3 regions of the Bradyrhizobium sp. 62B genome follow, and region 3 is predicted to be linked to each of the others. Evidence: riboswitches for the same ligand, from Rfam matches in the RefSeq annotation. Region 3 holds a riboswitch; each other region holds the start of a gene.
The links. A riboswitch is a leader RNA that binds a small molecule or an ion and turns the genes downstream of it on or off. The one in region 3 is predicted to bind cobalamin.

Region 1 (9,981 bases), 720 kb from region 3:
CCTGTCGATGGTGATGTCGAGCCAGGTCGGCGTCCTCCTCGACGAGCTGACCAACCGCTATATCCCCGCCTACAGCCATCTCGCCCGCGCCAACATCCGTTCTCTGGAGCGGGCGCTCGCGCTGCGGCAGATGGTGATGACCCGAATGGGATCCTCGTCGGACGAGGAGGCCTATGCGGCGCGGCTTCGCGACTTCCAGGCATTGGACCGCAAGTTCGAGGAGGAGGCCGAGACCGCGCGCAAGCTCATCAACGCGATCATCGACGATCCCAGAACCTATTCCGACAATGCCGCGCTGGCGCGGCTCGACGTCCGGATCGAGAGTGCCGTGGCCGAGCTGCGGCGCGATCTGGACGAGGGCAATGCCAGACTGGTCAAGCAGGTCGACGCCAAGGACATGCCCGCGGCCCGCGGCACGCTGGAGCATCTCGATATCTTGCGCGACGCGTTCAACCGCAAGATCGACGCGATCCGCGCCGACATGCTGGCGCAGGTGTTCTTCTCGACGTCGCAGGTGATCAGCCGCCAGCATCAGGCGATCGTCGTTTCGGGCGTCGTGACCTTGCTCGCCGCGATCGTCGGCTTGATCTTTGCGCTTCTGGTGTCCAGCGGCATCACGCGCCCGGTGCGGCTGCTGCTCGCCGGTGCCCGCGAGATCGAGGCCGGCCGCTTCGACAAGACCATCACCGTCTCCACCCAGGACGAGATCGGCGAGCTCGCCGCGGCCTTCAACCGCATGACCGAGCAGCTCCGCCACAACGAGCGGATCCGCGAGACCTTTGGCCGCTACATCGATCCCAAGGTGGTGCAGGGGCTGATCGACCGGCCGGAGGTCGCGATCGACGGCGAGCGCCGGGTCATGACCATCATGTTCTGCGACATGAGCGGCTTCACCTCGATGAGCGAAGGCATGACGCCGCGCGGCCTCGTCAGGGTGATGAACCACTATTTCACGGTGATGTCCGCTCCCATCCGAAGCAATCGCGGCGTCATCGACAAATATATCGGCGACGCCATCATGTCCTATTGGGGCCCGCCCTTCATCGAGGAGGGCGAGCAGGCGCTGCTTGCCGGCACCGCGGCCATCGAGATGGCCGACCAGGTGCCCGCGCTGCAGCGCCAGCTGCCGGACCTGCTCGGCATTCGCGCCATGCCCGCGCCGTGCGATTTGCGGATCGGCATCGCAACCGGCGAGGTGCTGACCGGCAGCATCGGCTCGGAGCTGATGATGAGCTTCACGGTGATGGGCGATGCCGTGAACCTGGCCTCGCGGCTGGAAGCCGTCAACAAGGTCTACGGCACCCGCATCCTGATCTCGCAGGCCACCGCCGAGGCGATCGGATCGCAGCTCGAGCTGCGCGAAATCGATCGCCTGGCAGTCGCCGGCCAGACCGCGCCGCAGACGATCTTCGAGGTGATGGCGAGGGCTGGCGCGCTCACGGATGCGCAATTTGGCTTGCGCACGCACTATGCCGAGGCGCTCGCCGCCTATCGCGCCCGGCGCTTCGATGCGGCGCGCGCGGCCTTTGGCGCGGCGCTCGAAGCCGTCCCCGGCGACGGCCCCTCGCGCACGATGCTCGGCCGCATCGCGCAGTTCGAGGCGAGCCCGCCGGACCAGGGATGGGACGGCGCCTGGCGCCTCGACAGCAAATAGCCTGCCGCACCGGAAAAATTATTTCTACGGGATAACGATGTTCGCCGTGACCTATTTCCCGGGCTTAGGTTGGGTGTCCTTGTGGCGTTTGATGGGGACACGCCGATGCCAGAACTTCAGGACAGGCTGGAACGGTTCGAGACGCTCACCGCCGAATGCGAGCTGATCGCCAAGCTCGCCACCGACAGCACCAAGCGCGAGTTCTATCTGAAGCTTTCGGAGCAGTACCGTCAGCTGGCGCTGGACATGCGGCAGGCGATCGCGACCAAGGCGGCGGAAACTCAGGCGGCGGCCTGAGGCCGGCTGCAATCCGTTCTTAACGTTTGGCGCGCATCCTGATGGCATGCGGGCGTCGCTGATCGGCTGTGCCCGTGTTGGGAAGGCCGGGGTTCGCTGCAATGCAGCGTGCGCCGTGAACGTCGTTTTGCCATGCCTCACAGGGCAATCCCATGCGCCTCGTTGCCGTGATCATCATCGCGCTCATGACGGCGGCCTGCGACCAGGAGCAGGACATCACCGGCTCGACGCCGGTCTGTCCCTTGCGGAACTACAGCTACAACCCCCGCGACATGAACCAGTGCGTCAATGCCTGCAAATCATGCGATCGCGGCACAACCGTCACCTGCACGACCTCCTGCAGCCTCAAGGGCGCGCGCTGAGCGCATCGCCTGCTGCCTTGCAGGGATCGCAACCGCGCCATCCCCGGCCGCCATCGTCCCCGCCATCTCGACCTGATAGGGTCGGTTGGAGCAGGGGGACATCGGATGAAATTCGCAAGCTTTGAAATCAACAACGTGGCGTCATGGGGTCTGGTGGACGGCGACGCCGTGGCCGATCTCGGCGCGGTGCTGGGCGATCGCTATCCCGATCTCAAATCGGCGATCGCCGCGGGCGTTCTGTCCGAGGTCGCCGCCGCGGCAGCCCGGGCGAAGCGCCATCCGCTGGCCAGCATCGCCTTCCTGCCTGTGATCCCGAACCCCGACAAGATCCTCTGCATCGGGCTCAACTATGAGAACCACCGCAAGGAGACCGGGCGTACCGAGGTCGACAATCCCACCGTGTTCGGCCGCTTCGCCAACAGCCAGACCGGGCATCTCACCGACATCATCCGCCCGAAGGTCTCGACCCAGCTCGACTTCGAGGGCGAGCTCGCCGTCGTGATCGGCAAGGCCGGCCGCTACATCCCCCGCGCCGAGGCGTTCGGCCATGTGGCCGGCTATGCCTGCTACAACGAGGGCAGCGTCCGCGACTACCAGCGCCATACCCATCAGTTCACGCCGGGCAAGAACTTTCCCGCCACCGGCGCCTTCGGCCCGTTCCTGGTGACGCCCGACGAGGTCGGAGAGGTCGGGCCGCTGCGGCTGCAGACCCGGCTCAACGGCGAGGTGGTGCAGGACACCACCATCGATCAGATGATCTTCGATATCCCGCGCCAGATCGAATATTGCTCGCAGTTTACCCGGCTCGAGCCCGGCGACGTCATCGCCACCGGCACGCCGGGCGGCGTCGGCTCGCGGCGCACCCCGCCGCTCTGGATGAAGGCGGGCGATGTCGTCGAGGTCGAGATCGACAAGGTCGGCCTGCTGCGCAATGCCGTCGCCGACGAGGCCTGACGGAACCGACGGTGCTGGGGCACCGGAACGATTCACATGGGTTAGCCATTGAAGACGAGGGCAGGACGCGGAGTCCGATGGAATGGGTATGCTCGATCCCGGCCGATTTCTGGTGTCGTGCTCGCATTGCGACGCCTGGCCGATGGCGGCCAATGTGAAGCGGTCGAGCTGGTCGGCGTCGCCGCATGAGGTTCGCTTTGTCTGCACGCGCTGCCGCCGCGAGGAGACTGCGATCGTCTCGGCCTCCGGCGAATTGACCCCGATCAAGCGCGTCGATGTTCCGCCTCGCGATGTCGCTGCCGCCTGGGCCCAGGCCCAGCGTTTGCGAGGGCGGACTTGAGCCGCAGTTGCTACACCGACTGGCCGATTGACTCTCCGGCGGAACGGCACGTAGATGATCGTGACGGTTCTCCTCATGGAGATCAAAAGGGAATGTGGTGCGGGACGTCCCAACGCCGGGATTTGTCTCAACGCCACGGCTGCCCCCGCAACTGTAAGCGGTGAATCTTTCGTCCTGTGCCACTGGGAATCTCGGTCCTGGGAAGGCGACGCAAGGTAACGACCCGCGAGCCAGGAGACCTGCCGTCAGCCGTGGTCACACGCGAGGATGTCGGTCGGGGAGTACAGACATTGGCTTCACCGGAGCAGCCCATCGCTCTGCCGTGAAACCTCGTTCGCTGTGACGTGCCACCGACGTCATACCGAGGTTACAACATTGTCCCGTCTCGCTTCTGCTGCCCGGCGCCTCAGCGTAGGCCTGTTCGCATCCGTCTCGCTCCATTCGCTCGGTCTCTCCGCCGCCTTCGCCCAGCATGCTGTCGCCGAGCAGTTGCCGCCGGTCGAGGTGAGCAAGCCCGACGATCAGAACCGCACGCGGGCCAGGGCGATCGGTGAGGGCGAGACGACGAGGCCGCGGCGAGCCGCGAATGTCGCGCCGGCAGGCAATGGCACCGGCTCATCCGGCCCGGGCTCCGAGGCTGTCGCGGGTGACGGCGGCATCGTCGGAGCCGCCACGACCGTCATCACGGCCGCGGATATCGCGCATGCGCCGTCGCAGACGCTTGCCGAGATCATCGCCACGCAGACTCCGGGAGCCCAGATCACGACGTTCTATGGCGGCCAGATCGGCGCCAAGACCAGCGTGGACCTGCGTGGCTTCGGCGCCTTTGCCACCGCCAACACGCTGGTGCTGGTCAACGGCCGGCGGCTCAATGATGTCGACATGGCGCAGGTGGACCTCTCCACCATCCCGCTCAATTCCATCGAGCGTATCGAGATCACGCGCGGCAACTCCGGCGCGGTGCTCTACGGCGACAACGCGGTCGGCGGCGTGATCAACATCGTCACCAAGACCGGAAGCGGCGGACCGCCCGTGACCGCGCGCATCGAGGCCGCCTTCGGCTCGTTCAACACCAGGCTCGGCAATGTCTCGACCTCGCTCAATTCCGGGCCGTGGTCGACCTCGTTCTACGGCAATGCCGTCAGCACCGACGGCTATCGCGACAACAATCGCTATTCCCAGCAGAATGGCGTCGGCAATCTCAATTACACGACGCCGGGCCTGACGGCGTTTCTCACGGTCACCGGCGACAATCAGGAGCTGCGCCTGCCGGGCGGCCGCACCGTCGATCCCTCCATCGGCCTCGACGAGCTCAAGACCAGCCGCCGAGGCACCAGCACGCCGTTCAACTACGCCAACCAGCAGGGCATTAGCGCGACAGCCGGCTTCACCAAGACCCTGGTCAACGGCGTCGATCTCATCGTCGACGGCGGTGTGCGCGACAAGAAGCAGCAGAGCGCGTTCTTCTCCAGCCCGGCGCCGGTTCCTGCCTTCTTCACCTCGACTTATGTCGATTCCAACCTGACGACGTGGTCGATCACGCCGCGGCTCAGCGTGAAGAGCCTGCTGCTCGGCATGCCGTCGCAGCTCCTGACTGGCATCGACTACTACGATGCGAGCTTCCGGCAGGACCGCGGCGCCGGGCAGGGGCTCGCCGCCTGGCACAATTACGACCTCAGGCAGCAGACGGTCGCCGGTTATTTCCAGCACACATTGGGAGTCGCGCCCACGACCGACATCTCCTACGGGGCGCGGGTGCAGAACGTCAGGCTTGCGGCACGCGACAATTTCGACGCGGCGGCGCCGTTCAACGCCGACATCGGCGCGTCGCCGCTGACCAGCGAGGAGACCCAATATGCGCTGCATCTGGGAGCCGAGCATCGCCTCAATGACGTGGTCTCGCTGTTCGGCCGCGCCGCGCGCGCCTTCCGCACGCCTGACGTCGACGAGCGGCTGTCCTCGGGGCCGTCCTTCGATCCCCTGACCTTCGCGGCCATCCCGCAAACGTTCCAGCTCAAGACCCAGACCTCGCAGGACATCGAGGGCGGCCTGCGCATCAAGGGCGGCGGACTTCAGCTGCAGAGCAGCCTCTATCTGATGGACCTCACCAACGAGGTCCATTTCAACCCGGTCCTGTTCTACAACACCAATCTCGATCCGACCCGCCGCTACGGCTCGGAGACCAGCCTGTCCTATCGCGTCAACGACGCCCTGCTGCTGCGCTCCGGCATGGCCTATACCCGCGCGGTCTTCCGCGAAGGCGTCTGGGCCGGCAACGACGTGCCGCTGGTGTCGCGCTATACGGCAAGCGCCGGCGTCACCTGGAACATCTGGCAGAACTATCTGGTGCTCGATGCCACCGCGCGGTTCTGGAGCGAGCGGCGCATGGACAACGACCAGGCGGGCACGCAGAAGCCGATTCCGGCCAACGGCACGATCGATCTCAAGCTCAGCGGCCAGGTTGAGCGCTACTTTTGGTCGCTCAGCGTCAACAACGTGCTGAACGCGCTCTACTACGACTACGCCATCGCCAGCACTTTCACCGACGGCCGCTTCAGCGCCTATCCGCTGCCCGGCCGCTCCTATCTGCTCAAGGCCGGCGCGACGTTCTGATCAAGGCTTACACCTCGCTACGGCTGTCGCTCACCCTCAGATGAACTGGTATTCCTCAACAAGGAGATCATCCATGGCCTTCAGCATCCTGCCGTCTCACGGCGACGGCTTCCGCCTTCACCCGGTCGCGCCGCGCCTTGCGCCGATGTTCTGCTTTGCGCTGCTGACGGCATCATGCGCGCTCGCAAGCTTCGGTTTCGCCTGCGTCACGCCGTTTGCGGCCTTCGCCGTCGTTGCGGCGGCGATGCTGCCGCTGCGCCAGGCGCTGCTCGTCGTCACCGGCGCCTGGCTGGTGAACCAGACCATCGGCTTCGGCGCGCTGCACTATCCCGTTGACGCCGGCACCATCGTATGGGGCTTTGTCATCGGCGCGGCTGCGCTGCTGGCGACGGCGGCCTCGTCGATGGTGCTCGGCCTGCTACCCCGGGGGCGCACGCCGCTGGTGCTCGCGATCATGCTCGTTACGGCCTATGCAGTTTACGAGCTCGCGCTGCTCGCCGCGACGCCGTTCCTGGGCGGCGAGGGCGCCTTCACCGTCGCCATCGTGACGCGCATCGCCCTGACCTGCGCCGTCTGGCTCGCAGGCCTCGTTGCGATCTGCGAGATCGTCCGCCTGGTCGATCCGTTCGGACACAAGGGCGCAATGTCGGCCTGAGCGACGCCATCGTAGATCGTAGCCCGGGGAGGTAGCGACAACCGGGACAGTGCTGGTGGAATCCCGGGTGTCGCTCCGCTCATCCGGGCTACGCGGCCGTGCCCTGTGTCGGCCTCTGTCAATCCGTCTCGCTAAAAATATTCCACTTTACCGAAATTCGGATTTGTCGTATGTGTCGGCTCATCCCGGCTCATCCAGGAGGGGCGATCTCGAGGTCGTCTTGATCGCGAGCCGGGCTTGCGGTGGACGCGGCAGCGTCGGCATGAGAGGTGCGGGCAGGGCGGGTAGTCCCTGTGAGCCCGAAACCGCGTGTGGACGAGCGGCGCTGCTAGGCTTCGTCTCGCCTGTAAGTTTCGCAGCTCCGTCGACGGGGTTGGAAATACTGCGGCGAAATGGCGGGCCGTGCGTACGGCAAAACCGTGTGGTCCTGGCCGTCGTTGCTACGGTCAAGCCGGATCGAAGATGCGCGCGAGCCCAACCGGGTGGACGGCATCATCCAATTCGAACGGCGAGGGAGGCCAAAGGAAAGTTCGGCTCCCGGGAGAGCACGGCATAAGCCGTCCGACCATCGCGCAGGGAAGGCCGAGTGATCGGCGTCACCTGTATGCTGCTGTGCGGTTCTTCCTGCGTGCATTTCGCGCAGCGGACCGCGGGTGTCTGTCGGCACCCGGCCTTCCCTGCACCCTCTTGGATTTGAGGGTGGAGCGACGAAGCAAAGCTCGGGCGAAATCAGCCGCGAGAATGCGAACGCGCGCTTGCCATCACACACCCGGTGTCATCGCCCCGTTTGGTGCGCGATTGCGCACGGGGGCGGGCGATCCAGTACTCCGAAAAAGCAGTGATTGAACCGAGAAGCCGCGGCGTACTGGATTCCCCACATTCACGGGGAATGACAGTTTGGAGATCGAACTTGCACCTCATGCTTCGTCGCAAGGGCTCCTCGCAATGACGGGGAGAGAGCAAGTGCGTCCCACGCCGCCGCGCTGTGCCCCGGGCGCAGCGCAGCGTCACTTGGACGGTGCGCTGCTGAGCCGGGGCCCATCGCACCGCGACCTCCGGTGCGGCTGCTGAATCCCGGATGCGAGAGTGCGGCAAGGCCGACTCACTCACTTTGCATACATCTCAGTCTCGAACCGGAGTGGCGTGCGCGCCTTGCCCGCAAAATCTCAAGTTGTGGAATGCCGTCTGCAAGATGGTATTACAGTAAGCGAACCCGTGTCTTCCCGGTAACGATTGTGCTGTCGGCGCAACACTCGGTTCCGATTTAACCTTCATCACTGGTGGTTCGCATCACCGCCGCTTTTTGGCCACACCCAAACATGAATAAAATCGCTCTAATGTTCTAAGGGCAGCGGCGGTCCTCGAAAGCGACGAGAAAATCCCAAGGTCGATTCAAATCTTGGCTCTGATTTTTCGCCTCTGAAAGGGTTCACCGGGGAAACTGGTTTGCGATGGGCGCCAAGATTGACAAGCAGAGGCTGCCAAGCCGTCACGTGACGGAAGGCCCCGCGCGCGCGCCCCATCGGTCCTATTTCTACGCCATGGGTCTGACCACCGAGCAGATCCACCAGCCCTTCGTCGGCGTCGCCTCCTGCTGGAATGAGGCCGCTCCCTGCAACATCGCGCTGATGCGTCAGGCCCAGGCGGTGAAGAAGGGCGTCGCGTCGGCCGGCGGCACCCCGCGCGAATTCTGCACCATCACCGTGACCGACGGCATCGCCATGGGCCATGACGGCATGCGCTCCTCGCTGCCGTCGCGCGAATGCATCGCCGATTCCGTCGAGCTCACCGTTCGCGGCCACGCCTATGATGCCCTGGTCGGGCTCGCCGGCTGCGACAAGTCGCTGCCGGGCATGATGATGGCGATGGTCCGTCTCAACGTGCCCTCGATCTTCATCTATGGCGGCTCGATCCTGCCCGGCACATTCCGCGGGCAGCAGGTCACCGTGCAGGACATGTTCGAGGCGGTCGGCAAGCACTCGGTCGGCGCGATGTCGGACGAGGACCTCGACGAGATCGAGCGCGTGGCGTGCCCCTCGGCGGGCGCTTGCGGCGCGCAGTTCACCGCCAACACCATGGCGACCGTCTCCGAGGCGATCGGCTTGGCACTGCCTTACTCGGCCGGTGCGCCTGCACCGTATGAGATCCGCGACGCCTTCTGCATGACTGCGGGCGAGAAGGTCATGGACCTGATCGCCCAGAACATCCGGCCGCGCGACATCGTCACCCGCAAGGCCCTGGAGAACGCCGCCGCCGTTGTCGCGGCGTCCGGCGGCTCGACCAATGCTGCGCTGCACCTACCGGCAATCGCGCATGAGTGCGGCATCAAGTTTGACTTATTCGACGTCGCCGAAATCTTCAAAAAGACACCATATGTCGCGGATTTGAAGCCGGGTGGCCGTTATGTCGCCAAAGACATGTTTGAAGTAGGTGGCATACCGCTTCTGATGAAGACGCTGCTCGACAACGGCTTCCTGCACGGTGATTGCCTTACCGTCACGGGCCGCACGATCGCTGAAAACCTCAAGAGCGTGAAGTGGAATCCGCACCAGGACGTGGTGCACCCGGCAGACAAGCCCATCACCGTGACAGGCGGTGTGGTCGGCCTGAAGGGCAATTTGGCGCCAGAAGGTGCGATCGTGAAAGTCGCGGGAATGTCCAACCTCAAGTTTACCGGTCCGGCCAGGTGCTTCGACCGCGAGGAGGATGCTTTCGAGGCGGTCCAGCAGCGCACCTACCGCGAAGGCGAAGTCATCGTGATCCGCTACGAGGGGCCGAAGGGCGGCCCCGGCATGCGGGAAATGCTCCAGACCACCGCGGCGCTGACCGGCCAGGGCATGGGCGGCAAGATCGCGCTCATCACCGACGGCCGCTTCTCCGGCGCCACCCGCGGCTTCTGCATCGGCCATGTCGGGCCGGAAGCTGCCATTGGCGGCCCGATCGGGCTGCTCGAGGACGGTGACATCATCGAGATCGATGCGGTCAATGGGACCCTTAACGTTAAATTGAGCGACGCCGAGCTCGCCCAGCGCAAAACCAAATGGAGCGCTCGCGCGACTAACCACACGTCGGGTGCGCTCTGGAAATATGCTCAGCAGGTTGGACC
Region 2 (9,981 bases), 270 kb from region 3:
CTTGAGCACGGCCTTGGTGATGATGCCGAGCGTTCCCTCCGCGCCCATGAAGAGGTGCTTGAGGTCGTAGCCGGTATTGTCCTTCTTCAGCGCACGCAATCCGTTCCAGACCTCGCCATTGGCCAAGACGACTTCGAGTCCCAGGACGAGATTGCGGGCATTGCCGTAGCGGAGCACCTGCACGCCGCCGGCATTTGTCGACAGATTGCCGCCGATCATGCATGAGCCCTGGGCGCCGAGGCTGAGGGGCAGGAACCTGTCGTGCCGGCTTGCTGCCTCCTGCAGGGTCTGCAGCACGCAGCCGGCCTCGACCGTCATGGTGTAGCCGGTGGCATCGACCTCCAGCACGCGGTTCATGCGGCCGAGCGACAACACGATGCCGGTGTGCGCGGGCCAGGGCGTTGCGCCGCCCATCAGGCTGGTGTTGCCACCCTGCGGCACGATCGCGATCCCACGCTCATGGCAGAGCCTGACCACCTGCGCGACTTCCTCGGTGCTGCCGGGGCGGACGACGGCGCCGGCACCTCCAACCAGCAATCCGCGCCAATCCGTCACGAAGGGCTGCTTGCCGTGTTCGTCCTCGATCAGGCCCTTCTCGCCCACGATCGCGCGCAGTGAATCGCGGATCTGGGCGGTGAGCGGAATGGTTGGAATGGTGGGTTCGGACGACGGGCCGGCAGCCGGCATTTGTTTCCCTTCTTGTTTCCCCTGGCGCATCTTGATGTGCACTGCGCACGCTGGCGTGCGTCAGGGCGTTGTCCACGTTTGCGCCGTGGAGTCTAACGGCAATATGTCTCTTCCCCGGAGCGCCGGGCGGGCAGGCGCGGCTCGCGCCGACGATCGTGTGTGGGGGTGTTTCGGGTTTTCCGCTTGAGAGGCCGGACGCCTGAGGCGCGTTCTGTCGGCAGGCGCATGGGTCATCCGGAATTTTACGGTGTTCCCTAGGGTTTAGCGTCAATCGCTGCGATCGCATTTAAGCGACATTAATGATGCCTTCTCGATATGAGACATCTGCCTCCGGTGAGGTTCCGGTTTGCGGAGTGCCCGTAAGTGTTGATTAAGAGACCGATCGCCATATTCCGCCCGTGATGGGCGAGTGCCGGGATCGAACCCGACAGCCTCTTCCGTCGATTTCACAGGGAAAGGACCGTTGCCGCAACGACGGCAGCCAGGATGAACCTCATGCTCCGCCGCGCAATGCTCTGTTTCGCGACAGACCGGAAGGCCAACGTCGCCATCATCTTCGCGCTGACGATGGTTCCCATCATCTTTCTTCTGGGGATGACGCTCGACTACACGCTGGCCTTGCGGAAGCGTGAGCAATTGAACGCAGCCGCCGACGCGGCCGCGATCGCGGCCGTGCGGCCCGCGATGCTGACGCAGACCACCAAGTCCGTCATCGAGAACACGGCGGCTGCCGTCTTTGCCGCGAAGGCGAACCTGCCCGGGTTGGCGGCCGTGCCCACGCCGACGATCACCGTCACCGATTCCGGTCTCTCGCGGACCATCACGGTCTCCTACACCGCAGAGTCCGTCAACAATTTCCCCGGCGTCCTCGGCAAGTCGACCTGGCAGGTGGCCGGTTCGGCAACGGCGAAGGCGTCCAGCGCCCCCAACATGAATTTCTATTTGCTGCTGGATGATTCCCCGTCGATGGCGTTGGCGGCCACCCAGAGCGACATCGACGCGATGGTTCTCGCCACGAAAAACCAGCCCAACTACGCGAAAAATTGCGCCTTCGCCTGCCACGAGGCGCATCCCAACAACGCAGCTCCGAGCGCGACGAACAAGGACAATCTCACGGTCGCGCGTGCGAACAACATCACGCTGCGGATCGATCTCGTGACGAATGCCGTCAAGCAATTGATGGTCGGGCCCTGGTCCTGCCCGCAGTCGGGCACCTCGGGCGGCGTCATGCAGTGCATGTCGGCGCTCAACAACACGACCTACAAGGCCGCCATCTACACCTTCGACTACGCCCTGAACACGATCCAGACGCTGACCACCCCGACCACGGCCGGCACGCAGATCGGCAACATTCAGCTCCTGACGGTCGACCACCAGAACTGCCCGGTTCTCGACAGCAAGGGCGCCTGCGTCTACACCACCGACTACGGCACCGACATCTCGAAGGGGCTGACGGACCTCAATGCGATTATGCCCAATCCCGGCGACGGTACCGCGGCCGGGACGCCGCAGGAAGTGGTCTTCCTCGTCACCGACGGCGTCGAGGACAAGCTGATTCCGAAGACGGGTGGCAGCTGCGATCCAAATGCCACCTATGCGCTGCCGGCGGCCAACTCGACGACTTTGCGATGCCAGCAACCGCTCAACACGGCGATCTGCGATACCATCAAGACTCGGAACATCCGCATCGCGATTCTCTACACCGAGTATCTGCAACTGCCGAGCGACAGCTGGTACACCAGCCGTATCTCGCAATTCAACAACCCGTCCTCGTCGACCGGCACGATCGCGCAACGGTTGAAATCCTGCGCGTCGCCGGGCCTGTACGCAAACGTTCAGAATGGCGGCGACATCAACCAGGCACTGACGGATCTGTTCATCAAGGTCGCGTCCAGCACGGCCAGCCTCGTGCAGTAGGGAAAAGAGGCCATGCTTGGATCAGCTTCGACAATGAAGAGACGCCGCAACCGTTGCGCCGCTTTTGCCGCGAATGACAGCGGAGCCACGGCCGTCGAGTTCGCGCTCGTCGCCGCGCCGTTTCTCGCGCTTGTCATCGCACTGATCCAGACCTTTCTCGTTTTCTTTGCCCAGCAGACGCTCGAATCTATCGTCCGCCAGTCGGCGCGTCTCGTGATGACCGGACAGGTTCAGTCTGCGAACATGTCGCAGGCCGTCTTCAAGCAGAAGGTCTGCGATCAGATCGTGATCCTCTTCAACTGCAGTGGCCTGATGGTCGACATGCAGGTGGCGACCACGTGGACAGCAGCGAACACGGCGATGCCGACCCTGACCTATGACGGCACGGGCAAGGTCTCCAATGTCTGGCAGTACGATCCGGGCCAGGCTGGCGATATCGTCGTGCTCCGCATCATGTACGAGTGGCCGGTCGTCCTCGGTCCGCTCGGTTTCAACCTGTCGAACCTCAGCAACGGCAACAGGCTGATCATGTCGTCCGCCGCGTTCCAGAACGAGCCAGGAGCTACCTGATGATCTCGGCCCTGTCATCTCGCGTCCGGCACTTGGTATCCGATGTCCGCGCCGTGGCAGCGACGGAGTTCGCGATCGTGACGCCGTTCATGCTGCTACTCTATATCGGCGGCGTCGAGCTCGGCACCGCGCTCTCCATGAACGTCAAGGTCAGTGCGACCGCGCATGCTGTCGCCGACATGATCACGCAGAACACGTCCGTTAGCCCGAGCCAAATGGACGGTATCCTCGCGGCTGCGACCGCCATCATGGCTCCATATCCCATCAAGAATGGTAGCAACTCCTTGATGACGATCACGGTCTCGGAAGTCTCGACCGACAGCAGCGGCAACGCAACGGTGCAATGGAGCAAGTCGACCAGCGGGTCGGGGGCGAGAACGCCGGGGACCGCCATGACTTTGTCGTCCTTTACCGCGCCGGGCGGGACCACCAACGCTAAAATCTCGCTCATCCTGAGCGAGGTCTCCTACGATTACACGCCCAACCTCGGCTTCACCATCGCAGGCACGGTCAAGCTGTCCGACAGCTACTATCTGTTCCCGCGCTGCTCGACCAACGCCTCGAGCTTTCCATATTACGACGTGAAGTATAAAACGACTTCTCCGACGTCGACCACCTGCACCTGCGTCCAGCATTTGCAGCAGAAGACCTGTTAGCCTCGCAGGAGCGAGGTTGATCGATCGGGGATGGTGCAGGGCGGCACGTCGGTCTCTTCGAGAAGTTCATCACGCCAGAGCAGGGGCTTGCAGGCGGGGCGTCTGGGTACAAGCGCGCCTGCGATCGCCCCGGCGCGCTGGGCGCGGGGGGCTGGGCTACGGTAGCCTGCATTGCTTTACGACGTCGAAGCAGGCATTGATGGCGATAGCCGCGCTGGGAGGCGGGCGCTACGGGCGACCGCGGAACCTCCCCCTGACGCGCTCGACGCAACCGCCCGAGGATGTCCTGCAATCACCCGGGCCAAGAACATGAGGAACGCGATGGGTAGAGATTCCCATCGACCAGCCCGAGGATATCCAGGCCATGACCCAGGCATCTGCCATCAGTCGCTTCCCCGTCCCTGATCTCGCCGACATGCCGGACGACATCCGGACCCGCATCCTGGCCGTCCAGGAGAAGTCCGGCTTCATTCCGAACGTCTTTCTCGTGCTCGCGCACCGGCCGGACGAGTTTCGCGCATTCTTTGCCTACCACGATGCGCTGATGGACAAGCCCGGCAATCTCACCAAGGCCGAGCGGGAAATGATCGTGGTCGCGACCAGCAACCTCAATCAATGCCAGTATTGCGTCATCGCGCATGGCGCGATCCTGCGCATCCGCGCCAAGGATCCGCTGATCGCGGACCAGGTTGCGGTCAACTACCGCAAGGCCGACATCACGGACCGCCAGAAGGCGATGCTCGATTTCGCCGTCCGCGTCTCGACCGAGGCCTACGAGGTTTCCGAGTCCGATTTCGCCGCGCTGAAATCGCACGGCTTCACGGAGGAGGACGTCTGGGACATTGCCGCGATCACGGCCTTTTTCGGCCTCTCCAACCGGCTTGCCAACGTCACCAGCATGCGTCCGAACGCGGAGTTCTACAGCATGGGACGCGGCTGACGGAGTTTCGCTCATTCACGATCGGGCGGCTCGTGCGACTTAGGCGTTTCGACAAATCCGGAAGTTGGTCTTGCTCGATCGGCGTCTTGATTGGGAGAGGTGAAGAGATGACAGACTTCGTAACGCCGCAAGAGATGGCGGAGATGATACCCTCGGGGTGCAAGCTCGGTCTGGCGCCTGACGATTACGCTGCGTCCCCTGGAATGATTCGGCTGCTGATCGATCGCGGCGTTCGCGGTCTGCATGTGGTGTGTGCGCCGATCGGCGGCATGCAGGTCGACATGCTGATCGGCGCCGGCGCCGTGACGACGCTGGAGACCAGCGCCGTCAGTCTCGGCGAAGCCGGCGGCGCCCCCTGTTTCAGCCGGGCCGTCCGCGACGGGGCCATTCGCCTGCGCGATGCGACCCGTCCCGCGGTGTTCGCAGGCCTGACGGCCGCCGAGAAGGGCGTGCCGTTCATGCCGATCCGCGGCATCATCGGCAGTGACGTCCTCAAGAAGCGGGACGACTGGAAGGTGACGTCGAATCCGTTCGATGACGGCGAGAAGATCGTCGTGGTCTCGGCGATCCAACCTGACATTGCCTTGTTTCATGCGCCCGAAGCAGACCGGTTCGGCAACGTTCGGCTGGGGCGCCGGCGCGAAACGATGCTGCTGGCGCACGCCTCGAAGAAGGCGTTTGTGACCGTCGAGCGCATCTCCGAGACGTCACTGCTCGAGGACGAGAAAATGGCCGCGGGCGTCCTGCCTGCAATCTATGTGAGTGCGGTGGCGCAGTTGAAGAACGGCGGATGGCCCACGGGGCTTTACGCCGAGTACCCCAGGGATGGACAGGAAGTCGAGAAATACGCGCGCGCGGCGCGCTCGCCGGAGGGTTTCCAGGCCTATATCCGGGGTTCGAGGAGCGCGGCATGAGCGAGGCGTGCACCAGCCGCGAGCTGATGATCTATACGATCTCGCGGCTGCTGAAGGGCGTGCGGCATGTTGCGGTCGGTCAATCCTCGCCGATGCCGGCGGCCGGTGCGATGCTGTTGCGTGCGCTCAACGAGCGTGACGGAGCGGAGCGCGTGCAGGTCTCGATCCTCGGATCGGTCAAGCACAATTCCTTCACCGGAGGAGCCGAGGAGCTGTTCGATTGCGCCGCGCAGGGGCGCCTGGATGCCTTCTTTCTCGGCGGTGGCCAGATCGACGGCCGGGGCAATGTCAATCTCGTCGGCACCGGCGACTACCCGAACAATCCGGTTAGGTGGCCCGGCTCGTTCGGCTCCGCCTATCTGTACTTCCTCGTTCCGCGGGTCATTCTATTCCGCGAGGAGCACAGCCTGCGGTCCCTGGTAGAGCGCGTGGACTTCGTGTCTGCGCCTGGGGTCACCGACGAGACGGTCTATCGGCGCGGCGGCCCGCATGCGCTGCTGACCAACGCGGCGCTATTCTCCTTCGACCGGGAGGCGGGGCGCTTTCGCCTCGAGAGCACGCATCCCGGCTATGGTTGGCGCGACATTCGCGGCACGACGGGCTTTGCCTACGACAACGAGCAATGCGAGGTCACGACGCCGTCGCCGGACGACGCGACGCTGGCCTTGATCCGGGGACGGATCCGCGAGGAGCTGCGCGAATGCTATCCGCAGTTCGCGGGCAACATGCCGGGTCCGGGGTAGGGGATCGCGTCTGCACTCTGCGGTCGGGTTAGGGCGCGTACTCATGAACATTCGTCGATATCTGCCTCGCTTCGATACTGCCGTCCTCATGCAATTGCGGCAGATGTCGCGAAGGGCCACACCTGATTTGGACCGAGGGGCGAAACGCCGCCCCCGGGTGGATGCCAATTCGCCCGATGGCCAGTTGACAGTCCTTTGCAACTAAAACTAGGTTGCCTGCGACGGTTCTCTTTCGGGAGATCAATAGGGAATACGGTGCGGGTGTCCCCCAACGCCGTGGCTGCCCCCGCAACTGTAAGCGGCGAGCCTTCGTCAAAAGCCACTGGGCCTGCGGGCCTGGGAAGGCGGCGACAGGCAACGACCCGCGAGCCAGGAGACCTGCCGTCAGTCGTGGTCACACGCGAGCACATTGGGCGGGGTGTCCTGATGAGTGTTGAGCTGCCTTCCTCTTGAGGCAGCGGCCAAGCTGCGTTCGCGGTGACGTGCCACGTTATCGCGAGACTATTGATGACCTCCCGTAAGATCTTCGCGCCACGCTGCGCGTTGCTCCGTTCAGTTGCATTTTCCTGCCTCGTGGTGTCGAGCAATGGCTGGGCACAATCCGCAAGACCAGCGCAGACGCTCGATCCTGTCGTAGTGGAGCCGTCGGCGAAGCCACCGAATGCCCGGAGCGCCCGACGCAGCAATGCCACGCGCCTCGCGCGCCCACGCCAGCAGCGAAACGCAGCTACCGCCGAAACGCGGGCTCCGACGACCAACCCAGCGGGTCCCGTATTCGCCGCACCGACGCTCAACCTCACCGGCGCTAGCACGGCCGGCAGCCGACTAGGCCTGACGCGACTGCAGACGCCGGCCAGCGTGGAGGTGATCTCGGCCAAGACCATTTCTGAACGCGGCCAGCAGAACATCCTCGACGCGGTGACGCAGAACGCCACCGGCTTCACTGCAAGCCCGGCACCAGGCAACGGCGGCGTCTCGTTCAACACCCGCGGCTTCACGGGCCTTGGGTCTGTCATGACGCTCTATGACGGCACCCAGCTTTATATCGGCGCCGGCACCGTGACCTTTCCGTTCGACACATGGTCGACCGAGCGCATCGAGGTATTGCGCGGCCCTGCTTCGGTGATGTACGGCGCGGGTGCGGTCGGCGGCGCCATCAACGTCGTCTCGAAACTGCCATCGTGGGTCCCTCGCAACCAGGCCGAGATGTCGCTGGACAGCAACATGACGCGGCGAATTGCCGTGGATAGCGGAGGTCCAGTGAGCAGGGACGTCGCCTATCGCATCACCGCCACCGGCAACATGTCGGACGGCTGGGTTGATCGTGACAAGACTTCGAATGTCGCGCTCCATGCCGTGGTCCAGATCAGGCAGAACGAAGACGTCACCTGGACACTGTCCACGGACTATGGCGACCGCAACCCCTCACGTTACTTCGGCACGCCGCTGATCAACGGCATGCTCAATGAATCTCTTCGGTTCAAGAACTACAACGTCAGCGACAGCCACATCCGATACCAGGATAGCTGGAGCCAGGCGAAGACGGAATGGCAGGTCGCTGATGGCATCTCGATCCAGAACACGCTCTACTACCTGAACTCCAAGAGGCACTGGAAGGACGTCGAAAGCTACGCTTACAATCCCGGCACCGGCCTGATCAATCGAAGCAGCTATATCGAGATTTTTCACGACCAGCAGCAGGTCGGCAATCGCATGGATGCGAAGTTTCGTGGGCATGTCTTCGGCATGGCCAACGAGTTCCTGGCAGGCTTTGACGTCAACAGCATCAACTTTACCCATACCAACAACTCGCCCTATGGCGGCTCGTCGTCCGTCAACCCCTACAGCTTCGTTCCAGGCGTGTTCAACAGTCCGAACGCCACGGTCCCCAGTTTCGGCAGCGTAACCAACCAATACGCGCTGTTCGCCGAGAACCGGCTGTCGGTCACCGAGCAATTGTCCCTGATTGCCGGCATCCGCCAGGATGAGCCGACGGTCACGCGCACCGACTATGTCACGCCCGCCAACAGCTTCGAAAAGTCGTTCTCCTCGACGACCTGGCGCGCCGGCGCGGTCTATACGCCCGTCAAGGACCTCGCTTTCTATGGCCAATATTCCACCGCGGTCGATCCGGTCGGGGGGATCATCTCGCTGTCGTCCGCCAACAAGAATTTCGATCTGGCCACCGGCAGACAGATCGAGATCGGCGTCAAGCAATCGTTCTGGGGCGGCCGGGGTGAATGGACACTGGCCGGCTACGAAATCGTGAAGAACAACCTGCTGGCCCGCGATCCCAACGTTCCTTCGCTCACCGTCCAGGTCGGCCAGCAATCATCGCGTGGGATCGAAGCATCAGTCGGATTCCTGCTCGACTATGGCTGGCGAATAGATGCAAACACCGCCTTCCTGCGCGCGAAGTACGACGACTTCGTGCAATCGGTTGGTGGCGCAGCCGTGAACTATGCCGGCAACGTGCCGGTCAACGTACCGCAGACCGTTTCCAACATCTGGGCGACCTGGGCCTTTGCACCCAACTGGTCGGCCAATGCGGGCGTGCAGATCGTCGGCAAGACCTACGCGGACAATGCCAACACGATGACGCGCCCGGCCTACAACATCGTCAATGCCGGCGCGCAGTGGAAGCCCGATCTCAACACCACCGTGTCGTTCCGCGTCTACCATCTCTTCGATGAGATTTACACGACGTCCGGCGGCACCACGCAGTGGCTGCTCGGAATGCCTCGCACGGCCCAACTCGCCGTCAACGTGAAGTTCTGAGCGTGTCACGCACCCTGAAACGCACGCTCCGGCGGTGGCTGTATATCGGCCACCGCTGGCTCGGCATCGTCACCTGCCTGTTCTTCGCCATGTGGTTCATGTCAGGCGTGGTGATGATGTATGTCGCGTTTCCCGGTCTTGCCGACAAGGAAAGGCTGGCAGCGCTTCCCGACATTCAATGGGAGAAGGTGAAGCTATCGCCGGACGATGCGATGAGGGTCGCAGGCGCGACGCGCTACCCGCGCGATCTCCGGCTCGCCATGCTGGCCGACGAGCCGGTGTATCGGATGATTGGCTGGGACGGTCAGCGGCAGGCGATCTCCGCGGCCGATGGCCGCGTCGTGACCGGGGTCTCCGAACGGGAAGCTCTTGCGGTCGCGCAACATCATCCCGCGAGCAAATCGCCGCAACTGGAAGACATCGTCGATCGCGATCAATGGAGCGTCACCGCCCGTTACGATCCGTTGCGACCGCTCTACCTTATCGGGCTCGGCGATAACGCCGGCACCAAGCTCTATGTTTCCTCGCGCTCCGGCGAGATCGTGCTCGATACCAACCACACCGAGCGCGTCTGGAACTGGCTCGGCTCCATTCCGCATTGGATCTATCCGACCGTTTTGCGCAAGGATGGGCCGTTGTGGCGGCTGGTGGTGCTCTGGATCTCCGGCATCTGCCTCATCGTCGGCGTCACCGGCATCTGGATCGGCATCCTGCGCCTGCGGCTGAAGCGGCGGTACACGAGCGGCGGGATCTCCCCGTACCGCGGCTGGATGGCT
Region 3 (9,981 bases):
AAGCCACCGGCCGCTACTCGACGGCCTTTCGCAACTCGCGCTGCTCGACCCCGACGCCGAGATCGAAGCCCGGCGCAATATTCTGGTGACGCCGTTCTGGAGCGGCGGTGACGAAACCCAGTCGCTCGCCGCTGGGCTGGAGGAGGCGCTGGCCGATCGCGGCCTCGCGCTGCCCACCAAGTTCGGCTTCGCCATCGATGACGGACGGTCGCGGGTGCTCGCCGGCGATTCCGCCGACGTCCGCATCGAGCGCGATCGCGCGGGCCGCCTCCTGGTGCGGGCCGACGGCGCGCGGCTCGGCCGCTCCGTCGCGCGCGGCGAGGCCGTGAGCACGGCGCTGGCGCTCGCAAGCTGGTTCCTGGTCTCCGGCGGCGCGAAGGACGGGCGCGGCCGGATGGCAGCCCACATCGCCTCCGGCGCGGCGTTGCCGCCATCGCTGCGCGGCGAGACAGAGCCAGCGCCCGTGATGGCGGCGTCGCGGCCCGGGCACTATCCGCAAGGCGCGATGGTCGGCGTCGCGTTCGGGCAGCTGCTGCACACGACGCTGCATCAGTTCGCCGGTTGCGGCCATGCGCTACGCATGACGCCCTGGCGGATGGTGCTCAGCGAAGGCAAGCGCGAGATGCCGAGCGGGGCAGGCCTCATCACCGAGCCCTTTGATCCCGCGCTGCGCGTCATCGCCTGCAGCGGCGCGCCGCGCTGCCGTGAAGCCCATGCCGATACCCGCGCGCTGGCTGCGGCGCTCGCGCCGCGCATCGCCGCCGACGCGCGGCTGCACGTCTCCGGCTGCGGCAAGGGCTGCGCCCATTCCGGCACGGCCGCCGTCACGCTGGTTGCGACGCGCGCCGGCTTCGATCTCGTCCGCGACGGCTCGATCCGCGATGAGCCGGCCCTGCGCGGCCTGAACGGCGCCGACATCGTCAGCGATCCCTCCATCCTCGTCGGAGGGAACTGATGCCGCACATTTACGAGACCGATGGCGCGGCGATCTACAGGCAGTCCTTCGCCACCATCCGGGCGGAGGCCGATCTTACCCGCTTCACCCCGGACGAGGAGCAGGTCGTGGTGCGGATGATCCACGCCGCCGGCATGGTCGGCCTGGAAGCGCATATCCGCTTCACGCCGGGCATGGCGACGACCGCGCGCGCCGCCTTGCTGAGAGGCGCGCCGATTCTGTGCGACGCGCGCATGGTTTCGGAAGGGATCACGCGCGCAAGGCTGCCCGCGGCCAATGCCGTCATCTGCACGCTCGGCGATGAGACCGTGCCCGCACTCGCGCAATCCATGCGCAACACCCGCTCGGCCGCGGCACTCGAGCTGTGGCGGCCGCATCTGGACGGCGCGATCGTCGCGATCGGCAATGCGCCGACGGCGCTGTTTCATCTGCTCAACATGCTGGAGGATACAGACTGCCCGCGGCCGGCGGCGATCATCGGCTGCCCGGTCGGCTTCGTCGGTGCAGCCGAGTCCAAGGCGGCGCTGATGGCCGCTCCGCCAGCGCCGGCGCTGACCGTCGAAGGCCGCCTCGGCGGCTCCGCGATCACGGTCGCGGCCGTCAACGCGCTGGCGAGCCGGAGCGAATAGCGATGGGACGCATCATCTGCTGCGGTCTCGGCCCCGGTGATCCCGATCTGATGAGCGTGCGCTCCGACCGCACGGTGCGGGCTGCGAAGCACGTCGCATACTTTCGCAAGAAGGGCAGGCCGGGCCAGGCGCGGCGCATCGTCGAGGGCATGCTGACGACTGAAGTCACCGAATACCCCATGGAATACCCTGTCACGACCGAGATCGCCTTCGACAGTGCGGAATACGTCCAGCTGCTCGCCGGTTTCTACGACGAATGGGCGGAGCGCCTGGCGCGGCTTTCGCGTGCGGTCGACGTCGTCGTGCTCTGCGAGGGCGATCCTTACTTCTACGGCTCCTTCATGCATCTGCACACGCGCCTGCAGGGGCGTGTCGAGATCGAGGTGATCGCCGGCATTCCCGGCATGGTCGGCTGCTGGAACGGCGTCGGACAGCCGATCGCGCTTGGCGATGATGTGACGACCGTGCTGATGGGCACGCTTCCCGAAGGTGAGCTCGAGCGGCGCATGCGGGATTCCGATGCGCTCGTCGTGATGAAGACCGGCCGCAATCTGGCAAAGGTGCGCCGCGCGCTCGCATCTGCCGGCCGGCTGGACGACGCCTGGCTGGTCGAGCGCGGCACCATGCCGGGCGAGCGTGTGGTGCGGCTGGCGGAGATCGATGCCGCCGACTGTCCTTATTTTGCGATCGTGCTGGTGCACGGCAAGGGCCGGCATCTGGAAGCCGCCGAATGACGGGCACGCTGACCATCGCGGGCCTCGGGCCGGGCAGCGATGCCCTGGTGACGCCCGAGGTCACGGCCGCGCTTGCCGCCGCGACCGACATTCTCGGCTACGCGCCCTATGTCGCGCGCGTGCCGCCGCGTGCTGGGCTGAAGCTGCATCCCTCCGACAACCGCGAGGAGCTGCAGCGCGCGAGCGAAGCGTTGCGGCTTGCGTCCGAGGGTGGGCAGGTCGTCGTTGTGTCATCCGGCGATCCCGGCGTGTTCGCGATGGCCTCGGCCGTGTTCGAGGCCCTGCAGCAGGCGCCGCAATATCAGGCGCTGCCGATCCGCGTGCTGCCGGGGATCACCGCCATGCTGGCGGCGGCTGCGCGAGCCGGCGCGCCGCTCGGCCATGATTTCTGCGCGATCAACCTCTCGGATAATCTCAAGCCTTGGCCTGTGATCGAAAAGCGCCTGCGCCTCGCAGCGGAAGCCGATTTTTCGATTGCGATGTACAATCCGCGATCGGCGAGCCGGCCCGAGGGCTTTGGCCGCGCGCTGGCGGCGCTGAAGGAGGCCGGCTGCGGCGAGCGCCTCGTGATCTTTGCGCGCGCGGTCAGCGCGGCCGACGAGAAGATCGTGACCGTGACGCTGAACGAAGCGGCGCCGGAGATGGCCGACATGCGCACGCTGGTGATCGTCGGCAATTCGCAGACTCGCCGTGTCGGCCGCTGGGTCTATGCACCGAGGCGGGTCGAATGACCGAGCCACTGCATCACCTCAGCGACGCTCTCGACCCGTCGGCGCTCGGGCAGCGTCGGCCGCGAGATCATGACCACGGGAAGGCCCAGCATGCGGGCCGCGTCGACCTTGGCACGCGCGCCGTCGCCGCCGGAATTGCGGGCGACGATCCACGCGATCTCGCGGGCGCGCAGCATCTCGAGCTCGCTGTGAAGCGTGAACGGTCCGCGCGACACGATCACGTCAGCGGCGAAGGGCAGGGCCGCGTCCGGCGGATCGACGAAGCGCAGCGTGTAGGCATGCTGCGGCTTCATCGCGAACGGCGCGATATGCTGGCGGCCGATGGCGAGGAACACGTTCGCGGGCGCCTCGGGCAGCGCGGCGGCGGCGGCACTGATATCTGCAACCTCGATCCAATTGTCCCCGGACATGCTGCCCCAGGGCGCGCGCTCCAGCGCGAGCAGCGGCGTCCCGGTGTCCGCGCAAGCTTCGAGCGCGTTGCGGCTCATCTCGGCAGCGAATGGATGCGTCGCGTCGATCACATGCGTGATGCGCTCGTCGCGGATGTAACCCGCAAGCCCGCTGACGCCGCCAAAACCGCCGATGCGGGTCGGCAGCGGCTGATCGGCCGGCACGTGAGTGCGACCGGCGTACGAATAGACGGCATCGATGCGCGCGCGCGCGACCTCGGCTGCGAGCGAGCTCGCATCGGCCGTCCCGCCCAGTATGAGGGCGCGCATCATGGCTGATCCCTGGCTGACCATCATCGGTATCGGCGAAGATGGCCTTGCCGGGCTGTCGGAAGCAAGCCGAAAGGCGCTTGCCGATGCCGAAACCGTCTTTGGCGGGGAACGGCACCTCGCGCTCGCCGGCGTGGGCAGTCGCGGCCGTGCGTGGCCAGCGCCCTTCGATGCCGGTGTCGTGCTGAGCTGCCGCGATCGGCCGACAGTGGTGCTCGCTTCCGGCGATCCGTTCTGGCATGGCGCAGGCGCTGTTCTCGCCGAGAGACTCGGTAGCGACGAGTGGATCGCGCATCCGGGACCGTCGACGTTTTCGCTCGCGGCTGCGCGCTTAGGCTGGCGGCTGGAGACCACGATATGCATTGGCCTCCATGCCGCGCCGTTCGAGCGTCTCGTGCCGCATCTGGCGCGAGACGCGCGCATCATCTGCCTGATGCGTGATGCAACGGCGGTTGATGCTCTCGCGAAATGGCTGACCGATCGCGGATGGGGTGCCTCGCTGATGTGGACACTCGAGGCGCTTGGCGGGCCACAGGAATATACGGACCAGCATCGCGTCGACCTCTTTGCCGAGGAGGTGACCTCAAATCTGGTCGCGGTGGCCTTGTGGGCGAGGGGCACGCAAGGCATTCCCCGCAGCTCAGGGTTACCGGACGATCTGTTCGTCCACGACGGCCAGATCACCAAGCGCCCCGTGCGCGCGCTCGCGCTCTCGGCGCTGGCGCCGCGTCCGGGCGAAGGGCTGTGGGATATTGGCGCGGGATCGGGGTCGATCTCGGTCGAGTGGGCGCTGTGCGGCGGGACGGCGACCGCCATCGAGGCACGCGAGGATCGCGTCGCGAATATCAGCAAGAATGCCGCCGCGTTCGGGCTGGCGCACCGGATCAGCGTCGTCACGGGAAAAGCGCCCGATGCGCTCGCTAAGCTGGAAGCGCCGGATGCCGTCTTCATTGGCGGCGGTCTCGATCGCGCGATGTTCGATGCCGTCTGGTCGCGCCTCGCGCCTGGAATGCGGCTGGTCGCACATTCGGTCACGCTGGAAACCGAAGCGCTGCTCGGCGAGCTACAGCAGGGCCATGGCGGCGAGCTGATGCGGGTCGAGATCGCGCATTCCGCGCCGCTCGGCCGCTATCGTTCCTGGGAAGCTGCACGGCCTGTGGTGCAGTGGAGTGTGACCCGATGAAAGTGGCTGGCTTCGGGTTCAGGAGAGATGTCACGCTGGCCTCGCTGCGCGATGCGCTGCGGGCGGCGGGCGGTCCCGAAGGTCTCGCAGCGATGGCAACTGTCAGCGACAAGGCCGACGCGGAGCCGCTAAAGCAGCTCGCGCGTGAGTGCGGTGTGCCGATCAAGGCTGTTCCGGCTGAGATGTTGGCCGGGATCGCAACGCCGAGCCAGTCGGATCTCGTGATGGAGAAGTTCAGGACCGGATCGGTCGCAGAAGCCGCGGCCCTCGCGGCGGCTGGACCTCGCGCGCGGCTGATTGCGACGCGGGCGGTCTCGCAGGATCGCGCCGCAACCGCCGCAATCGCGGAAGGAGACGGCGCATGACGGTGCATTTCATCGGCGCCGGGCCGGGCGCGCCAGATCTGCTGACCCTGCGCGGCCGCGACCTGATCGCGGCCTGTCCGGTCTGTCTCTATGCGGGCTCACTGATCCCTGAGGGGGTGCTTGCGCATTGCCCTCCCGGCGCGCGCATCGTCAACACCGCGCCGCTGTCGCTCGATGAGATCATCGCGGAGATCGCCACGGCGCATGCCGAGGGCAAGGATGTCGCACGGCTGCATTCCGGCGATCTCTCGATCTGGTCGGCGATGGGCGAGCAGCTCCGCCGCCTGCGCGCGCTGGGCATTCCCTTTTCGGTCACGCCGGGCGTGCCGTCCTTCTCCGCCGCTGCGGCAGCGCTCGAGGCTGAGCTGACCCTACCGGGGCTTGCCCAGACGGTCGTCCTGACGCGCACGCCGGGTCGCGCCAGTGCAATGCCTGACGGCGAGAAGCTGGCCGCGTTCGCCGCGACCGGCGCGGTGCTCGCGATTCATCTGTCGATACACCTGCTCGACCAAGTCATCGCCGAGCTCACGCCGCATTACGGCGAAATTTGTCCGGTCGCGATCGTCTGGCGCGCGAGCTGGCCGGACCAGCGTATCGTGCGCGCGACGCTCGGCACGCTCGATGCAGCAGTCGGCGCGGAGATGGAGCGTACTGCGCTGATCCTGGTCGGCAAGACGCTTGGCGCTGCGGATTTTGACGAGAGCCGCCTCTACGCCGCCGACTACGACCGTCGCTATCGGCCCGTCGGCGCCGAGCCGCGCTTTCCGGAGGCGTCGTGATGGCGGTGGGCCTTGTCATCTCCGCGCCGGCCTCCGGCGTCGGCAAGACCACGCTGACGCTGGCGCTCGCACGCGCCTGGCGCCATCGCGGCCTGAATGTGCAGTGCTTCAAGAGTGGCCCCGACTACATCGATCCCGCCTTCCACGCGGCTGCGACGGGCCGCGCCTCCGTCAATGTCGATAGCTGGGCGATGGACCGCGGAACGATCGCCCATCTCGTCAGCCGCGGCGCGGATGCCGATGTCGTGCTCGCCGAGGGCTCGATGGGCCTGTTCGACGGCGTCGCCGCGCGCGGCGTCTGCGGCACCGGTGCTACCGCCGACATTGCGGAGATGCTGGGCTGGCCGGTGCTGCTGGTGATCGACCCCTCTGGACAGGCGCAGACAGCGGCGGCGATCGCCGCAGGCCTGCGTGATTACCGCGCCGGTGTGCGCCTCGCGGGCGTCGTGCTCAATCGTGTCGCCAGTCCGCGCCATGAAGATCTGGTGCGGCGTGCGCTCAATGATGCCGGCATCGCCGTGTTCGGCGCGCTGCCGCGTCATGCCGAGATCAGCCTGCCGAAGCGGCATCTCGGCCTGGTGCAGGCCGAAGAGCAGGCCGAGATCGGCAAGCTGATCGACGAGGCCGCGCGCTTCGTCGCCGAGCGTGTCGATCTCGATGCGGTGCTGCGATCCGCAGCCGGATGGTCGCCGCGGCCGACCGCGGATGGCCTGAACGTGGTGCCGCCCGGCCAGCGCATTGCGTTGGCGCGTGATGCCGCGTTCTCCTTCGTCTATCCGCATATGCTTGAAGCCTGGCGCGCGGCGGGCGCCGAGATCGTGCCGTTCTCGCCGCTGGCCGATGAAGCGCCTGATGCGAGCGCCGATGTGTGCTGGCTGCCGGGCGGCTATCCCGAGCTCCATGCCGGCAGGATCGCGGCCAATGCGCGGTTTCGCGAGGGCCTGCGCGCCTTCGCCGAAACGCGGCCCGTGCATGGCGAATGCGGGGGCTATATGGTGCTGGGAGCCGCTTTGACCGACGCGGACGGGATCCGCCATGAGATGACAGACCTGCTTGGCCTCGAGACCAGCTTTGCCAAACGCCGCATGCATCTGGGCTATCGCCTCGCGACGCTCGCCGCGCCGATGCCGGGACATCGCGCCGGGGCGCGCCTGCGCGGCCATGAGTTTCACTATTCGACCATTCTCGCCCAGCCTGACACGCCGCTCGCGGTCGTGCATGATGCGACGGGTGCAATCATCGCCGAGACCGGCTCGCGGCGCGGCCATGTCAGCGGCACGTTCTTTCATCTGATCGCGGAGGACCGGTGAGCGGGTTCGTTTCCTTCATCTCCGCCGGACCCGGCGACCCTGAATTGCTCACGCTCAAGGGCGCCGCGCGGCTGCGCGAGGCCGACGTCGTGCTCTATGACGATCTCGCCTCGGGCGCGATCCTCGATCTCGCCCGGCCCGAAGCCAATCTCGTCGCGGTCGGTAAGCGGGCAGGGCGGCCCTCGACCAAGCAGCATCACGTCAACCGTCTGCTGGTCGACTATGCCGTAACGGGCGCGCGCGTGGTGCGGCTGAAGTCCGGCGATGCCGGGATATTCGGCCGCCTCGAGGAGGAGATCGAGACGCTGCGCGAAGCCGGCATCGGCTATGAGATCGTTCCCGGCGTCACCTCGGCTTGCGCCGCCGCGGCCCAGGCCGGCATTCCCCTGACAAGGCGCCACACCTCGCGCCGGGTGCAGTTCATCACCGGCGCGGACGTCACCGGCGAGCTGCCGCCCAACCTGAATTGGGCGGCGCTGGCCGATCCTGAAGCGACGACCGTGGTCTATATGGGCCGACGCACCTTTCCGGCGCTTGCCGCAAAATTGATCGCGCATGGGCTTGCCGCGGATACGCCGGCGCTGGTCGCCGAATCCCTCGGCCGTTCCGACGAGCGGCTGGTCCGCACCACCATTGCCGAGCTTGCCGAGCAGCTTGCCCGCGGCGGCGCCGCTTCCACCGCCGCCGTGATCCTGTTCGGCGCGCTGGCGGGGGATTATCCGTCGTGACGGCCGCGGCCGCCCTTCGCCTCTTGACGCAGGCGCGCCGAAAGGAGCACACAGGAGGGGCATGGTGCTCAACGCGGCGCAAAGCGCCGGAGCATAATCGGGAATGGGGATGGGCGGACCAAGTTGCGGCGCTCAAAACCCCAGCCGCCCCCGCGACTGTAAGCGGTGAGGGGCTCCGATCAGCCACTGGGCCGCAAGGCCCGGGAAGGCCGGAGAACCCAGTGAACCGCGAGCCAGGAGACCGGCCCTGCACGTTTTGAGGCCAAGGCCGTCGGGTGTGACGGCAGGAAGGATCTGAGCCATGCATATCGAACCCGGGATCGTGACGGGCGCCAAGCTCGTGTTGAGTTACGCAACCGGCATCGCCGCAGGCGGCGTTGCCCTGAAGCTCGCGGCCAAGACCGTACGCGAGCAGGGCATGACGTCGTTCGCCGCGCGCACCTTGGCCACGACGGTTCTCGTCTTCGTCTTCTTCGAGATCCTGCCGCACTTCCCGGTCGGCGTCTCCGAGGTCCACTTCATTCTCGGCTCGACCTTGTTCCTGCTGTTCGGTGCGGCGCCCGCCGCCTTTGGCCTCGCGTTCGGCCTGCTGCTTCAGGGCGTGTTCTTCGAGCCGGCCGACATCCCGCAATACGGCATGAATGTCACGACGCTCCTGGTGCCGCTGTTCGCGATCCAGGCCATCGCAACGCGGATCATCCCGCGCAACACCGCCTATGTCGATTTGAAGTATCGCCAGGCGCTGGCGCTGTCGACGACCTATCAGGCCGGCGTGATCGGCTGGGTGGCGTTCTGGGCGCTCTACGGCTCGGGCTTTGCGATGAGCAACCTCGCCAGCATCGCGACGTTCGCCGCCTCTTACGCGCTGGTCATCGTGATCGAGCCGCTGGCTGATCTGGCCGTGCTGGCGCTGGCGAAGTCGCTGCGCGGCGTCACCGCGCCGGGCTTCGTCACCCCGCGCCTGCACAACGCGGCCTAAAGAGACAAGGGGCGGCCGTCATGGCCGCCCCCGGCGCCCGCGATGCTCACGCTTTCCCTGATCGGCATCGGTTGCGGCGATCCTGGCCAGCTCACGCGCGCCGCCGTTGAAGCCATCAACGCCGCCGACCTCGTCCTGATCCCGCGCAAGGGAACGGCGAAGTCCGATCTCGCCGATCTCAGGCGGACGATCTGCGCGGATGTCCTGACCAATCAAACGACGCGTATCGCCGAGTTCGACCTTCCGGTGCGCGACACCGAGGAAGCGGATTACCGCAAGGGCGTGGACGACTGGCACGATGCGGTTGCCGCGACCTGGCAGCATGCGGTCGCAGATCATCTCAAGGGTGAGGGCAAGGTTGCGCTGCTGATCTGGGGCGATCCCTCGCTGTATGATTCCTCGCTGCGCATTGCGCGGCGGCTCGATCCCTTGCCTAAAATCGAAGTGGTGCCCGGCATCACCTCGATCCAGGCGCTGTGCGCGGCCCATGCGCTGCCGCTCAACGACATCGGCGAGCCATTTCTGGTCACGACGGGACGGCGCCTGCGCGAAGGCGGCTGGCCGCAAGGCGTCGACACCGTGGTGGTGATGCTCGACGGCGGCACGGCGTTCCAGTCGATCGATCCTGATAGCCTCCACATTTACTGGGGCGCCTATCTCGGCATGCAAGATCAGATCATCCTATCCGGCGCGCTCGCCGAGGCCGGCCCGCGCATCGTGGCCGTGCGGCAGGAGGCGCGCGCGCGCCACGGCTGGATCATGGACAGCTACATTCTCAAGCGTACGCGTTAAGCGAGGCAGCATGCTCCCCGACTGGGTCACCCAGAAATGCCCCGAAATCTCCGCGGTCCATCGCGACGCGGCGATCG

Region 1: another riboswitch for cobalamin. It lies ahead of ML401_RS16155 (TonB-dependent receptor); the one in region 3 lies ahead of ML401_RS12725 (energy-coupling factor ABC transporter permease).
Region 2: another riboswitch for cobalamin. It lies ahead of ML401_RS13975 (TonB-dependent siderophore receptor); the one in region 3 lies ahead of ML401_RS12725 (energy-coupling factor ABC transporter permease).

Annotation. Positions count from the first base shown of each region.
Region 1 is NZ_CP092841.2:3,447,286-3,457,266, forward strand. It holds gene ML401_RS16130 (adenylate/guanylate cyclase domain-containing protein) at 1-1,654, shown strand, start outside; gene ML401_RS16135 (hypothetical protein) at 1,760-1,951, shown strand; gene ML401_RS16140 (hypothetical protein) at 2,104-2,313, shown strand; gene ML401_RS16145 (fumarylacetoacetate hydrolase family protein) at 2,419-3,267, shown strand; gene ML401_RS16150 (hypothetical protein) at 3,350-3,607, shown strand; cobalamin riboswitch at 3,655-3,869, shown strand; gene ML401_RS16155 (TonB-dependent receptor) at 3,983-6,220, shown strand; gene ML401_RS16160 (hypothetical protein) at 6,294-6,875, shown strand; gene ilvD (dihydroxy-acid dehydratase) at 8,327-9,981, shown strand, end outside.
Region 2 is NZ_CP092841.2:2,998,088-3,008,068, forward strand. It holds gene ML401_RS13940 (FAD-binding oxidoreductase) at 1-687, opposite strand, end outside; gene ML401_RS13945 (TadE/TadG family type IV pilus assembly protein) at 1,183-2,604, shown strand; gene ML401_RS13950 (TadE/TadG family type IV pilus assembly protein) at 2,638-3,174, shown strand; gene ML401_RS13955 (TadE/TadG family type IV pilus assembly protein) at 3,174-3,830, shown strand; gene ML401_RS13960 (peroxidase-related enzyme) at 4,195-4,770, shown strand; gene ML401_RS13965 (CoA transferase subunit A) at 4,878-5,684, shown strand; gene ML401_RS13970 (CoA-transferase) at 5,681-6,427, shown strand; cobalamin riboswitch at 6,633-6,828, shown strand; gene ML401_RS13975 (TonB-dependent siderophore receptor) at 6,935-9,205, shown strand; gene ML401_RS13980 (PepSY domain-containing protein) at 9,208-9,981, shown strand, end outside.
Region 3 is NZ_CP092841.2:2,723,163-2,733,143, forward strand. It holds gene cobG (precorrin-3B synthase) at 1-955, shown strand, start outside; gene ML401_RS12680 (precorrin-8X methylmutase) at 955-1,584, shown strand; gene ML401_RS12685 (precorrin-2 C(20)-methyltransferase) at 1,587-2,318, shown strand; gene cobJ (precorrin-3B C(17)-methyltransferase) at 2,315-3,049, shown strand; gene ML401_RS12695 (cobalt-precorrin-6A reductase) at 3,025-3,771, opposite strand; gene cbiE (precorrin-6y C5,15-methyltransferase (decarboxylating) subunit CbiE) at 3,770-4,951, shown strand; gene ML401_RS12705 (cobalamin biosynthesis protein) at 4,948-5,316, shown strand; gene cobM (precorrin-4 C(11)-methyltransferase) at 5,313-6,095, shown strand; gene ML401_RS12715 (cobyrinate a,c-diamide synthase) at 6,095-7,405, shown strand; gene cobA (uroporphyrinogen-III C-methyltransferase) at 7,402-8,133, shown strand; cobalamin riboswitch at 8,179-8,398, shown strand; gene ML401_RS12725 (energy-coupling factor ABC transporter permease) at 8,435-9,112, shown strand; gene cobF (precorrin-6A synthase (deacetylating)) at 9,155-9,904, shown strand; gene cobT (nicotinate-nucleotide--dimethylbenzimidazole phosphoribosyltransferase) at 9,915-9,981, shown strand, end outside.